Regions from separate parts of the Paraclostridium tenue genome, predicted to be linked through region 3. Evidence: riboswitches for the same ligand, from Rfam matches in the RefSeq annotation. Region 3 holds a riboswitch; each other region holds the start of a gene.
The links. A riboswitch is a leader RNA that binds a small molecule or an ion and turns the genes downstream of it on or off. The one in region 3 is predicted to bind cyclic di-GMP.

Region 1 (4,751 bases), on a different contig from region 3:
TAGAAATTGAAATTACAGAAACAGCAGCACTAAATGATATTGAATATATAAATAATAAAATATATCAAATTAAAAAATTAGGAATAAAAGTTTCTATGGATGATTTTGGAACAGGCACTTCTACATTATCAAATTTAAAATTAATAGATATAGATATATTAAAATTGGATAGAAGCATGATAATAGATTTAGAGGAAAATAAAAAAACTTTTATATTTGTAAAAACCATAATTAGATTAGCTAAAAAGTTTAATTTTAAAGTAGTTTGTGAAGGTGTAGAAAATAATAAGCAAGTAAATATATTAAAACAATTTAATTGTGATATGATACAAGGATATGTGTATTTTAAACCACTTGAATTTTTTGAGTTTAAAAATATATTAAAAAAACAATATCAATAAATTTAATAATAAAAAAGATGACTAGTTTATATTAGTCATCTTTTTTATTATCTATTTTCATGGATTAATAATAAATATGAAGCTCCAGCTAAGTAAGGAGATAATGTTTTAGGATATTTAATTTTTCCAACTAAATCATTGTTTTTATATATAAATCCATTGTCTAAAACTTTTCCTATAGGATTTGAGTCTAGGTTAGAATATATAAGTCCATTTTCATCAACTTTTCCAACTACATTATTATAATTATCATAAATAAGATTTGCAGATACCTTTCCCATAGGGCAATTGTGGTATAAGTGATTGTGAATAATGTTATCTAAGTCCAATCTAGCTATAGATCTATTATTATAAGTGTGTTTTATCATTTCAAACATAATTTTAATTCTCCTTTAAAATAATAAAATTTTTAATATAAAATAATAACTTATATTAAATTTTATTAAGTAAAGTTGTTTTTTATGAATATATAATATTATGAAATTAAATATTTAAGAGATAATAAGTTTAATATATTAAAAAAGATTTATTACTTTAAAGATATGATATAATAAATAGCTATAAAAATTTTAATTTAGATAAGTAAGGTGGTAGTAATGATTAATAATTTTAAAGATTTTAATTTAGATAAAGATATAATAAAAGCCATTTATAATCTTGAGTATAATATTCCGTCTAAAGTTCAATGTGAATCAATTCCAAAACTTTTAAATAAAGAAAATATAGTTGTTAAATCAAAAACTGGTAGTGGGAAAACTGCAAGTTTTGGAATACCAATATGTGAAAAAATAGATATTAACAATAAAAATCTACAAGCATTGATAATTGTACCAACAAGAGAATTAGCTATACAAGTAAAAGAAGAAATATCTAATATTGGAAGACTAAAAAAAATTAGATGTAGTGCAATATTTGGAAGACAACCTATAAAAGAGCAAATAAATGAACTAAAACAAAGAGTTCATGTAGTAGTTGCTACACCTGGAAGAGTAATAGATCATATAAATAGAGGTAGTATAAACTTAGATAATATAAATTATTTTATAATAGATGAAGCTGATAAAATGCTTAATAAAGGATTTATAGATGATATGGAGTTTATATTTAATAACATACCTAAAGAGACTGCCATAGGATTATTTTCAGCAACTATAGATAAAGATATATCATATATATACAATAAATATATGATAAATCACAGTATGATAGAAATTGAAAATGATGAAGAACTAGATAAAAAACAAATAGAAGAAAAGCTAGTTTATTTAAAAGAAGAAGAAAAATATAATTCATTAAAAAATATAATATATTATCATAATCCCAAAACTACTATAGTATTTTTAAATACTAAAGATAGAGTAACTAAATTATACAACAAGATGAAAAAAGACAACTTTTTAGTTGAACAACTTCATGGAGATATGTCTCAAGAAAAGCGTATATTTGTAATCAAAGATTTTAAAGAAGGTAAGTATAATATTTTAGTTAGTACAGATGTAGCAAGTAGAGGAATACATATAGATGATGTATCTTTAGTTATAAATTACGATGTTCCTACAGATAAAGAAAATTATATACATAGAATAGGAAGAACAGGAAGAAAAGATAAGTATGGAAAAGCTATAACTATGGTTAATGAAAAAGATAAAAAATATATAGATGAGATAATAAAATATACTGGTCATGAAATAAACATTATTAATGAATTAAGTAGTGAAGATATAACAAAAGGAAAAGCTAAGTTTGAGAAAGCTTCAAGTATATTATTAAATAACAAGAAGGTAAAAAAGAAAGATAAAAAAGTTCATAGTGAAGTAACTAGAATATACTTAAATGCAGGTAAAAAGAAGAAAATAAGAGTTTTAGATATTGTTGGGACTTTTAGTAATATTGAAGGCATAAATAATGAAGATATAGGTGTTATAGAAGTTTGTGACTTATGCTCTTATGTTGACTTATTAAATCATAAAGGTGAAATGTTTTTAAAAAAATATAAAGAAATAAGTATAAAGAAAAAATTAGTTAAAGTAAGAAGAGATAATTCTAATTGTTAGATTTATAAGTAAATTAATAATAATATTGAAAATAGTGTCGAAATTTGATAAACTATTTTAGTAAAATTAAATAAATAAGAAATGAAGAAGTATATTCTGTATGTGGGCATCTGGAATATATGGAGTTAGTGATGCAACCGGCTATATTTACAAATTGTAGATATAGCTTTTTTTGTTCTAAAATTTAACAAATAAGAAACGAAGAAGTATATTCTGTATGTGGGCATCTGGAATATATGGAGTTAGTGATGCAACCGGCTATATTTACAAACTGTAGGTATAGCCTTTTTTGTTCTAAAATTTAATAAACAAGAAACGAAGAAGTATATTCTGTATGTGGGCATCTGGGATATATGGAGTTAGTGATGCAACCGGCTATATTTACAAACATGTAAGTATAGCTTTTTTTATTGAAAAAAAGAGGTGATCATTTGAGAAAAGGAAAAAATAAGGCAATATTAAGTTTAGTGTTTGTGTTTAGTATGATTTTAAATCTTATTTCACCAGGGATAATGGTATATGCTGAAGATGTATCTAATAGTCCTTCAGTTGAAATAACAAGTGCAACATTTGATGATTATACTGTAAGAGCAGGTATGATTAAAACTTTCAGAATTGATTATAAAATTAAAGATCCAAGCAAAATTACCCCAGGAGATAGTATTACTATAACACTGCCTAAGATCTTTAGAGATGTTAACCCAGTATGTTCAGATAAGCATTTTTCAGGGCAAGAATATAATCCTAATACTGGAGTATTAAAGTTAATATTTAATGATAATATAAAAAATGCATTAGAGGGATATTTAAGTGTAACAATGGTTGGTGATAAAAATATTAAAGATGGAGAATACCCTATTGTTATAAATACTAATGGAGATACAGAAACTGTTACATTAACAGGTGAAGGTAGAGAAGAATCAACAGGTGGAGGATCAAATCCACTTATGTACAAAGGTTCATATTTACCACGAGACTCTAAGGGAGAAGGGCTTATAACAGATATAAATAAACCAGTTAGATACTATGTAGAAATAAATAGAGATCAAAACGGACAAATGGGTGATGCTTACTTTGAGGACCAAATTCCAGAGGGAATGGTTTTAGATAAAAATAGTATAAGTATAATTCAACATGACTATGAAAGTGGAGTAGATAGAGATATAACTAATGATCTTTTAAAATTTGGAAAACTTATAGCTGAAAAAGATTCTCTAAAAATAGATCTTGGGGATATATATAATGATAGCTATTCTGTTAATTATAATACTTTGATATTACCAAATCCTCCAAAAGACATTAGATATGTAAATAAAGCAAAATTAACATATAATGGGAAAAATAATGATTCTAGTGCTACAGTTAAGTTAGCAGCAGGAGCAGGGGCTATAAATGTCTATAAAACTGTAAATAAAACTAATATAACTAATGATGAAAAGGATCAAAACATAGAATATAAAATAGCATTTGATTCAGCAGGACACTTTTTAAAGAATACAATGCATGTGAAAGACAAATTAGATTCGAGGCTGACTGATATTAAGATAGATCAAACAGGGCAGTTTACTGTTACATATAATGATCAAACAAAAGAATTAAATGCAGTTAATGATAAGGCGGATATAAATCCAGGAGATGATGCATATATTACTATTCAAGCTAATATGAAAGAAGTTGGAACAGGAGAGGCAGTTTCAAATACTGCTTACGTAAATGGAAATCCAACTGATGAAGTTGTAACTATAAAGAGTCCAAGAGTTGAAATAATAAAAATTGAAAAAGGTGACAAGACTCAAAAAATGTTATCAGGTGCAGTTTACTCACTTACTGATTCAAATGGTAATCCAGTAAAGGATGTTTATGGACAAGTTGTTAAAGATATCATTACTTCATCAAATAGTCCTGTAGAGTTAGAACTACCTTATGGTAATTATAAATTAGTTGAAAAGGTAGCACCTAAAGGTTATAAACTTGATAGTACACCTATAACATTTGAGGTTACAGAAAATAGTAAAATAGTTAAAGTTGTTGCAGAGGATGAACTTATGGTAACGACAGGAAAAGTTGTAATAAACAAAACAAATGAAGATGGAAAAGTTTTAGAAGGTGCAAGATTCAACTTAGTACAAAATGGAAAAGTAGTAGATACAAAAACTACAAATTCTCAAGGGATAGCAATATTTGATAATGTTAAGCAAGGTGATTATCAAGTAGTTGAAGTTAAAGCTCCAGAAGGATACAATTTAGCTAAAAATCAGAATATAGTAGTTGAATCAGAAAAAACTAATACAGTAAA
Region 2 (4,751 bases), on a different contig from region 3:
GTTTTATCTGGAATATGTAACTACTTTTATAAGGTGTATATGGCAAAAGCATCAGATGGTACTATAAAAAATTTAAGAGATAAATTATACAGTCATATAAGTAGACTTCCATTTAGTTGGCATATGAAAAATCCAACAGGAGATATAATTCAAAGATGCACATCTGATATGGAAGTAGTAAAAAGCTTTTTAGGAATCCAATTACTAGAATTTATAAGAATAATATTTCTAATAACAATATCCCTTACATTAATGTTTTCTATGAATGTAAAGCTATCCTTAATAGCAGTAGCTTTTATATTAATAGTAATTACTTATTCTGTAATATTTTATAGTCTTATACAAAAGAAGTTTAAGGTTGCAGATGAAGCAGAAGGTGAGCTATCAGCACTTGTACAAGAAAACTTTACAGGAGTAAGAGTTGTAAGAGCTTTTGGTAGACAGTCTTATGAAATTGAAAGATTTGATGAAAAAAATATAGGATTTTCAAGACTATGGATTAAGCTTGGTCACGTACTAAGTTTTTATTGGGGTATAGGCGATTTATTTTCAGGACTTCAAGTTATGTCTATAGTTGTATTTGGATGCTTTGAAACAGTTTCTGGGGCATTAACACTAGGAGAACTTTTAGCATTTATATTTTATAATTCTATGCTAGTTTGGCCAGTAAGATCTCTTGGAAGAATTATCTCAGAAATGGGTAAAGCAGGAGTATCTATAAATCGTATTAAAGAAATTTTAGATGCAGAGGAAGAAAAAGATAATGAAGATGCTATTACTCCAGATATAAATGGTGATATAGAATTTAAAAATGTAAAATTTGATTACTATGGGACTAAACCTGTACTTAAAGATGTTTCATTTAAAATAAAAAAAGGAAGTACCTTTGGTATTTTAGGAGGTACTGGTTCTGGAAAATCTACAATAGTACACTTACTAAATAGATTATATAATTTAGATGAAAATTGTGGAGAAATATTAATAAATGGAGTAAATATAAAAAATATAAAACTTGATTATTTAAGACATAACATAGGAGTAGTATTACAAGAGCCTTTCTTATTTTCAAAAACTATAAAACAAAATATAAATATAGCATCTAAAATAGATGAAATTGAAAACTTTGAATCTATAAAACACGTTTCTCAAGTTTCACATGTTCATGAGAATATACTAGGTTTTAGTAAAGGCTATGACACTATAGTAGGAGAAAGAGGAGTAACTTTATCTGGTGGACAAAAGCAAAGAGTAGCAATAGCTAGAACATTAATAAAAAATAGTCCAGTAATAGTATTTGACGACTCACTATCTGCAGTAGATACAGAAACAGATGCAAAGATTAGACAGGAATTAAAAAAACATGTAAAAGACAGTACTGTAATAATAATATCTCATCGTATAACTACACTTATGAGTTGTGATAATATTATAGTTTTAGATGATGGAAAAGTAATAGAAAGTGGCAATCACGAATCTTTAATAAAAACAAATGGATTATACAAAAAAGTTTACGATATGCAATCAAGTGTGGAAAGTGAACTAACAGACACCTTAAATGAAGATACAGGAGGTGAAAAATAATGAGTTTTGATGAAGAAGAATATAAAAGAAGCTTTTCTATAAATATATGGAAAAAGCTAAATCCATTTTTAAAACAATACAAATTACATTTTATATGTGCTATATTAGCAAACTTATTTGTTGCATTTGTAGACGTAATGTTTCCAATATTTCAAAAGTATGCAATAGATAATTTTATAACTCCTATGAGTACAAAAGGAATAAATAATTTTGTAATTGTATATATACTAGCCATAGTTTTACAAGTAATATTTGTAATAATATTTACAAGGCTTTCAATGTATTTAGAAATGAATATAGGCAAGGATTTAAAAAGAGCTACATTTATGCACTTGCAAAAACTTTCATTTTCATATTATAACACTACACCAGTAGGCTATATAATAGCTAGAGTAATGAGTGATACTAATAAAATTGGGTCGATGGTAGCATGGGGACTTGTTGATTTGTTTTGGTCTATTACTTATGTATTAGGAGTATTTATAGCAATGTTTATGCTAAATGCAAAATTAGCTATGTATGTAATAGCAATAGTACCATTTATAGCAATACTTACAGTTTATTTTCAAAATAAAATACTAAATGTAAATAGAGATGTAAGAAAAATAAACTCAAAAATAACGGGAGCATTTAATGAAGGAATAACAGGCTCTATTACTTCTAAAACACTTGTAATAGAAAATAAAAACCTAGAGGATTTTTCTAAAATAACAGATAAAATGTATAAAACAAGTATAAGAGCTACAAAATTAAATGCTATATATATGCCAATTATACTATTTTTTAGTTCACTAGCTGTGGCATTTGTTCTTGATAGAGGTGGTAACTTAGTTATAAACGATTTAATGGAAATAGGTACATTATCAGCATTTATATCTTATGCAATAAGTATATTTGAACCAATTCAACAATTAGCTAAAAATATATCAGAATTTATAGCTACTCAAGCAAATATAGAAAGAGTTTTTGGATTATTAGAAAGAACTCCGGATATAGTTGATAGTGAAGAAGTAATTAAAAAGTATGGAGATTCATTTAATCCTAAAAAAGAAAATTGGGAAGAAATTAAAGGTGATATAGAATTTAAAGATGTATATTTTAAATACCCTGACGGAGATGAATATATCTATGAAAACTTTAATCTTAAAATACCAGCAGGAACTACAATAGCTTTAGTTGGTGAAACAGGTTCAGGTAAAAGTACTTTGGTAAACTTAGCTTGTAGATTCTTTGAACCTACTAAAGGAAAAGTATTAATAGATGGAAAAGATTATAGAGAAAGATCTCAGTTATGGTTACACAATAATATTGGTTATGTTCTTCAAAATCCACATTTATTTTCAGGAACTATAAAAGAAAATATACGTTATGGAAAGCTTGATGCAACTGATGAAGAAGTAGAAAATGCAGCTAAAATAGTATCAGCTCATAAGATAATTATGAATATGGAAAAAGGTTATGATTCTCAGGTAGGAGAAGGTGGTTCTAATTTATCAACAGGAGAAAAGCAACTTATATCTTTTGCTAGAGCAGTTCTTGCAAATCCTAGGATATTTGTACTTGATGAAGCTACTTCATCTATAGATACTGAAACAGAACAAATTATTCAAAATGCTATTTCTCACTTACTTAAAGATAGAACATCTTTCTTAGTTGCTCATAGATTATCTACGATAAGAAAAGCAGATATTATATTGGTTGTTAGAGATGGTAAGATAGTAGAAAAGGGAAGTCATAAAGAATTATTAAAACAAAAGAAATATTATCACTCATTGTATGTTAAACAGTTTGAAGCAGAAGTAGGAGAAAATATATTTGGGAAAAAGTAAATTTTAATGTGCTGTCTATTTCATAGTCAGCACATTTTTTGTTGAAAGATAAAAAATTGTTTAAATTTTTATAAAATTAAAATAAAAGTATTTACTAAATTGAGAAATATTGTATAATAATTGTAGAAAAATAATTCAATATGGCAAATCTAGGGAAATCTAGAGACGCAAAGCTAAAGGGGCTAAGGTAATTATAACTATGCCAGCCAGTTGCCAAAGAATAGTTATTCTTTGTTTTTACATGATAAATTTATGGTCGTATATTAGTTTGGTCATGAAACTTTTATGATGTTTAATTTTGCTGGCAACTACCCTTTAGAGGGTAGTTTTTTTATTATAAAAATCAGGGTTTATTTTATAATTACAAAATTTAAAAATTAGGGAGAGTATTATGAAGAAAAAAATATCATCTGTATTGGCAGTATCTTTAATAGCAACAAACATATCACCAGTAATAAATGTATTTGCTGATGAAGTTATAACAGATAAGGCCAAACTAATAAAAAAAAGTGTGGCAAATCAAGTTAAAATTTCACCTTTTAATCTAAATAATTATAGTGAGTTTGAAAATTATAATGAAAAATATAGAGTTTCTAAAGATAAGATTAAATCAATTTCAAATAATGGGGGACAGTACTCATCTAGTTCTATAGATAAAGCTATAGACAATAACATGTCAACTCACTGGGAAACTGGAAAACAAAACACTGAGTCTTTTAAAAATGAAGTAGTAGTAGAGTTTAAAGATATAGAATCTATTGATAGGATAGCCTATGCTACTAGACAAGATGGAGCTAGAGGCAAAGGATTTCCGACTAGGTTTGAGATTTATGCATCTATAAGTGGTGAAGATGAAGATTTCAAGCTTATGGCAACAGGAAGTCATTCTGTAACAGGAAATATGCTTCAATTTAAATTTGATACTATTACAGCTAAAAAATTTAAATTTGTATTTAAAGAAGCCAATCAAGGATGGGCAAGTGCATCAGAGTTTTGGTTTTATAGGGAAGACAATATAATTAATAAAATGGATAAGTTATTTACAAATGAATCAAAAAAACAAATAAGTCCTGATTTTAACACTATAGAAAAGTTAGATGCATTTGATAGAGAAGCAAGCACTCATCCACTATATAATAATATAAAAGAAGATATCGATAATGCTAGAATAATTTTAGAAAATAAAGCTTTAGAATTCACACAATCAAAGGTATCAAAATTTAAATCATTTAATGATGAAAGATTAGTTAAATATGATGAATTATTTAAAATACCTATGAATAAAGTAACAAGTATAACTACAAATGGGGGGAATTATGCTTCTAATGTTATCCAAAGGGC
Region 3 (4,751 bases):
AAACAAAAACAAAGACGTTTAAAAGCTTTACATACTGTTATCGTAAATTCTGATGGAAGTTGTGGCAAAAAAGTTCATAATTTTATAAAAGAAGATATTATTGAGAATTATTTCTAATATATATTGTATACAAATTTTAATGTATTTAAAATTTGTATATAATAAAAATTAAATAATTAAAATTAAATTATGCAAAATAAAATTTAATAAAAGATATAAATGTTTAATTATAAAACTATTTATTAAAGTATTAAAAAAAATCATATCACTTTAAAGTAAATTTTAATATAATTTGATATCTTAAAATTAATTTTAAAACAATATTGAAAATTACCATTTGTTGGAAAAATTAGAATTTAAAGTAAATGCTTGAATTAAGTCGAATTATAGTATAAAATAGAAATATAAGTCGAATAATGATATTCAAAGGCAAATCTAGAGAAATCTAGTGACGCAAAACTATAGGGGCTAATGTTTATATAAACTACGCCAGCCAGCTGCCAAAGAGTTAATAAACTTTTTGTTATCATTGATAAAATGAAAATCGTGAATTATGGATAATTATATAATTTACAAATAAAATCAAAAAATATGTATAAATGTATATAAGCATTTATTGGATTTTTTAATATACCTTAAGATGATTTTATAAGTATACAAAAACATTTAAATATTTAATCTTAGATTATTAGATATATTAGAACTAGAAAATATTTATTTGATTTTGACTTATACATTAAGTAGGTATATTTTATTTTCTGATTTTAATTTTAATTTATATAATACGATTAGCAATCATTGATATATTATAAAAGTGATTAAACTACTCTTTAAGAGTAGTTTTTTTTATTCTAAAAAGGAGGTAATAATGGAAACATATAGTTTAATCAAGATGGGGTTAGATGCAACAGAACTTAGAAGTAGAGTCATTGCTAACAATATTGCAAATATTAATACTCCAAATTATAAGAGAAAGTATGTAAACTTTGAAGAAACATTGAAAGACTCTATAAATAAAAAACCAAAAATAGAAGTCAAAACAGATGAAAACACAAAGATGAGAGTAGATGGCAACAATGTTGATTTAGAGAACGAGAAAGTTAATCAAGCAGCTGCAAGCCTTGAATACAATGCACTTATAACTTTAACTAATATAAAATTAGGAATGGCTAGAAGTGTCATAACAGGGAGGTAATTAGATGAGTATTTTTGGAGGAATGCGAATTAGTCAAAGTGCTTTATCAGCAGAGCGTTTAAGGATGGATATAGTTTCATCTAATATTGCCAATATGAAGACTACTAGAACTAAAGAAGGTGGAGCTTATAGACGTAAAGTTCCTGTGTTTGAGGAAAATTACGACAAAAAGTTAGGAATGCTTGGAGTAAAAGCAGTCTCTATAGAAAAAGATAAGTCGCCACTTAGAAAACTATATGAACCCAATCATCCCGATGCAGATAAACAAGGCTATGTAGAATACCCTAATGTAGATATATTAGTGGAAATGGCAGATTTAATGACTGCTTCAAGGGCTTATGAGTCTAATATAGATACATTAAACGCACAAAAAAATATGATATCTAAAGCATTAGAAATAGGTAGATAAAAAGGAGTGGATTTATGACTGGAATAGGTGCTATAAGCGGAGTAAACAACATCTTAACAAATAATGATTTGTTAAAAGCTACAAAAAGTAAAGGTGTAGAAAAAGAAAGTAACTTTTCTAATGTAATAAAGGATGCATTAGATAAAGTTAATGACAAGCAAGTAGATGCAAATAAGAAAGTTGAGAGCCTTTTAAAAGGAGGCGATGTTTCTATGCATGATGTAATGATATCTGCTCAAGAAGCTCAGATGTCAATGCAATTAATGATTGAAGTTAGAAATAAGGTATATGAAGCTTATCAAGAGCTAAATAGAGTTCAATTATAACTTTATAGCAAGGAGAATTTTAGATGAATATAAAGGAATTACCACAAAAAGTAAAAGATTTTGTGTTGGTTAAAAAAGAACAGTTTGGTACCTTATCTAAAAAGAAAAAAATAGCAATAGTAGTTGCGATTATATCTTTAATTCTAGCAATAGTATTTGGGATAAGTTATTCAAGAGCAAACAAGTATGGAGTTTTATTTTCAGGACTAGAATCTAGTGATGCAGCAGCGGTAACTAAAGAACTTGAATCGAAAAAAGTGGATACCAAGATAGAAGGAAATAGTATATTAGTTCCTAAAAAAGATGTAGATAAATTGAGAATGGAATTGTCTTCTAATGTATCAAATGGTTCAAAAGGATTTGAAATAATGGATGAGGGTTCATCATTTGGTATGACAGATGAAGAGTTCCAAATAAAAAAACAACGTATGCTTCAAGGGGAGATTGAAAAAACTATAAAAGTTTTTCCACAAGTAGAAAGTGCTAGAGTACATATAACTGAAGGAGAAAAATCAGTTTTTGCAAATGAAACAGTACCAGGAAAAGCTGCAGTTTATTTAAATTTAAATCCAGGTGAAACTCTAAAACCAGCTCAAGTAAGATCTATTATATGTTTAGTTTCCGCAAGTACAGACAATGTACCTAAACAAAATGTAGAAGTAATAGATCAAAATATGAAACTACTATCAGAAGGCTTAATTGATGAAAATGGAAATATAAATACTTCTAACTTAAGTGATGTTGATCAGGCTATGAAGGCTGAAAAAGACTTAAGTAAAGAACTTGAAAGATCAATAACAGGTCTTTTAGAACCAATATTTGGACAAGGTAAAGTAAGAGCAACTGTAAATACGGATCTAAACTTTGATGCAAGTGAAAAAACTGAGCTTGTAATAGATCCTAATAAAGTAATTACTAATGAATCAAAATCAAGCAGTAAATCCACTGAAAAACAAAATACAGGTGGAGCCGTAGATAATAATATGAGTAACGTTAACGAAAGTGGAACGGGAAGTACTGAAAGTAACGAACAAAATATTCAGTATCAAACAGGAAAAACTGAAACTAAAACAATAAAAGCAAAGGGTGAAATAAATAAGATAACAGCATCAGTAGCTATAAATGGAAATTTAAGTGATGATGTAGTTAGAAATGTTCAAGATATGGTGGCAAATACTATAGGAATGGATCCTAAAAGAGGAGATAATGTAAAAGTAGTTTCTATGGGATTTGAAACAGAAAAACAAGATACTAGTACATTTGGAGTTATCAAAAACGCTATAAGCAAAGATAAGTCATTATCAACAATGTTAATAGTTACAGGAATAATAATCTTAATTATTTTAGGATTACTTATAGGTACGGTAGTTTATATGGTTATAAAAAATAAACGTAAACCTACAGAGTTAGAAAATGTAGAAGAAGAAGATGAAGTAGAACTAATCAACAAAAAACTAGAAGAATTGGAGCAAAATAGATTGAATAGTAACGAAGAAGTAGACGAAGTAAGCATAAGCTTAGAAGATGAGGTTAAACAGTTTGCAGCTGATAACCCAGATCAAGTTACAGATCTAGTTAATAGTTGGTTAAATGAGTAAAGGGTGATTTTATTTGCAAAAAGAAGGCGTTAAAGGTAATGCGTTTGACTTAGGGGATATACCTAAGTTTAGAAGAGTTACGGGTGCAAGAAAAGCAGCTATACTACTTATGACTTTAGGACCAGAAGTAGCTGCAAGCGTAATAAAAAATTTATCTGATAGAAAAATTCAAAAAATAGGTGTTGAAATAGCTAATATAAATACTGTTAAACCAAGAGAAAGAAGAGAAGTTTTACAAGAATTTATAGAGTTAAATAAAGGTAAAGAATTTGTTATAGAAGGTGGTATAGATTGTGCTAAATCATTACTTAATGGTGCATTAGGAAGTCAAAGGGCAACTAAGTTACTAGAAGGTATAAAGTATGATGCATACACAAAACTTTTTGTTTCGGCTAGAAAGGCTGAACCAGAACAAATACTTGCATGTATACAAGGTGAAAGTCCACAAGCAATAGCTATATTACTTTCTCATATTCAACCTGATAAAGCAGCACTTGTATTGTCTGAATTACCAGATGAATTAAAACTTGAGATTTCCTTAAAAATAGGAACTACATCTAACATAGCACCAGCTGTAATAAAATCTATAGATAAAGCTATAGAAGCAAAGCTAACTAGTCTAGGTAAGTTAGATATGGAAAGTTCTGGAGGAGTTAATAGTCTAGTAGATATATTAAGTAATGTTGATAGAAAAACAGAAAAGAGCATAATCAAATTCATTGAATCTAAAAATGAAGAATTGGCTGAAGAAATTAAATCTAACATGTTTATATTTGATGATATTGTTAGACTTGATAATATGGCTATACAAAGAATTCTTAAAGAGGTTAATGTTAAAGATCTTGCATTTGCTCTTAAAGGTGCATCTTCAGATGTTTCAGGTGCTATATTTAAAAACCAATCTCAAAGAGCATCTCAAGCTTTAAGAGAAGAAATAGAATTACTAGGAAAAGTAAAAATATCTCAGGTAGAAGAAGCTCAACAATCTATTGTAAATATTGTTAGAAGACTTGAAGATACTGGAGAAATAACATTATCTAGAGGTTCAGAAGATGAATTCATTTAAAAATACAAATATTATAAAATCAGATGGAGTAGTTTTTAAAGGTTTTAAGCCTTTAAAAACTACTCACTTAGATAATATAAATTTAAAAGAGCAAGTTGAAGAAGATGAAAAAATTAAAACTGAATTAGAACAAACTAAAGAAGAATTAGAAAAACAG

Region 1: it holds a riboswitch for cyclic di-GMP, as region 3 does, so the genes downstream of both, ABFX13_RS11440 (MSCRAMM family protein) here and ABFX13_RS04680 (flagellar basal body protein) in region 3, are expected to answer to the same signal.
Region 2: it holds a riboswitch for cyclic di-GMP, as region 3 does, so the genes downstream of both, ABFX13_RS09645 (NPCBM/NEW2 domain-containing protein) here and ABFX13_RS04680 (flagellar basal body protein) in region 3, are expected to answer to the same signal.

Annotation. Positions count from the first base shown of each region.
Region 1 is NZ_BAAACP010000015.1:478-5,228, reverse strand. Features, by position in the region: gene ABFX13_RS11455 (bifunctional diguanylate cyclase/phosphodiesterase) at 1-401, shown strand, start outside; gene ABFX13_RS11450 (hypothetical protein) at 449-778, opposite strand; gene ABFX13_RS11445 (DEAD/DEAH box helicase) at 998-2,455, shown strand; cyclic di-GMP riboswitch class II at 2,525-2,607, shown strand; cyclic di-GMP riboswitch class II at 2,641-2,724, shown strand; cyclic di-GMP riboswitch class II at 2,758-2,841, shown strand; partial or broken gene ABFX13_RS11440 (MSCRAMM family protein) at 2,887-4,751, shown strand, end outside.
Region 2 is NZ_BAAACP010000011.1:19,394-24,144, forward strand. Features, by position in the region: gene ABFX13_RS09635 (ABC transporter ATP-binding protein) at 1-1,581, shown strand, start outside; gene ABFX13_RS09640 (ABC transporter ATP-binding protein) at 1,581-3,410, shown strand; cyclic di-GMP riboswitch class I at 3,543-3,628, shown strand; gene ABFX13_RS09645 (NPCBM/NEW2 domain-containing protein) at 3,802-4,751, shown strand, end outside.
Region 3 is NZ_BAAACP010000004.1:96,483-101,233, forward strand. Features, by position in the region: gene ABFX13_RS04675 (CDP-glycerol glycerophosphotransferase family protein) at 1-117, shown strand, start outside; cyclic di-GMP riboswitch class I at 419-505, shown strand; gene ABFX13_RS04680 (flagellar basal body protein) at 869-1,195, shown strand; gene flgC (flagellar basal body rod protein FlgC) at 1,200-1,604, shown strand; gene fliE (flagellar hook-basal body complex protein FliE) at 1,619-1,930, shown strand; gene fliF (flagellar basal-body MS-ring/collar protein FliF) at 1,954-3,528, shown strand; gene fliG (flagellar motor switch protein FliG) at 3,542-4,594, shown strand; gene ABFX13_RS04705 (FliH/SctL family protein) at 4,581-4,751, shown strand, end outside.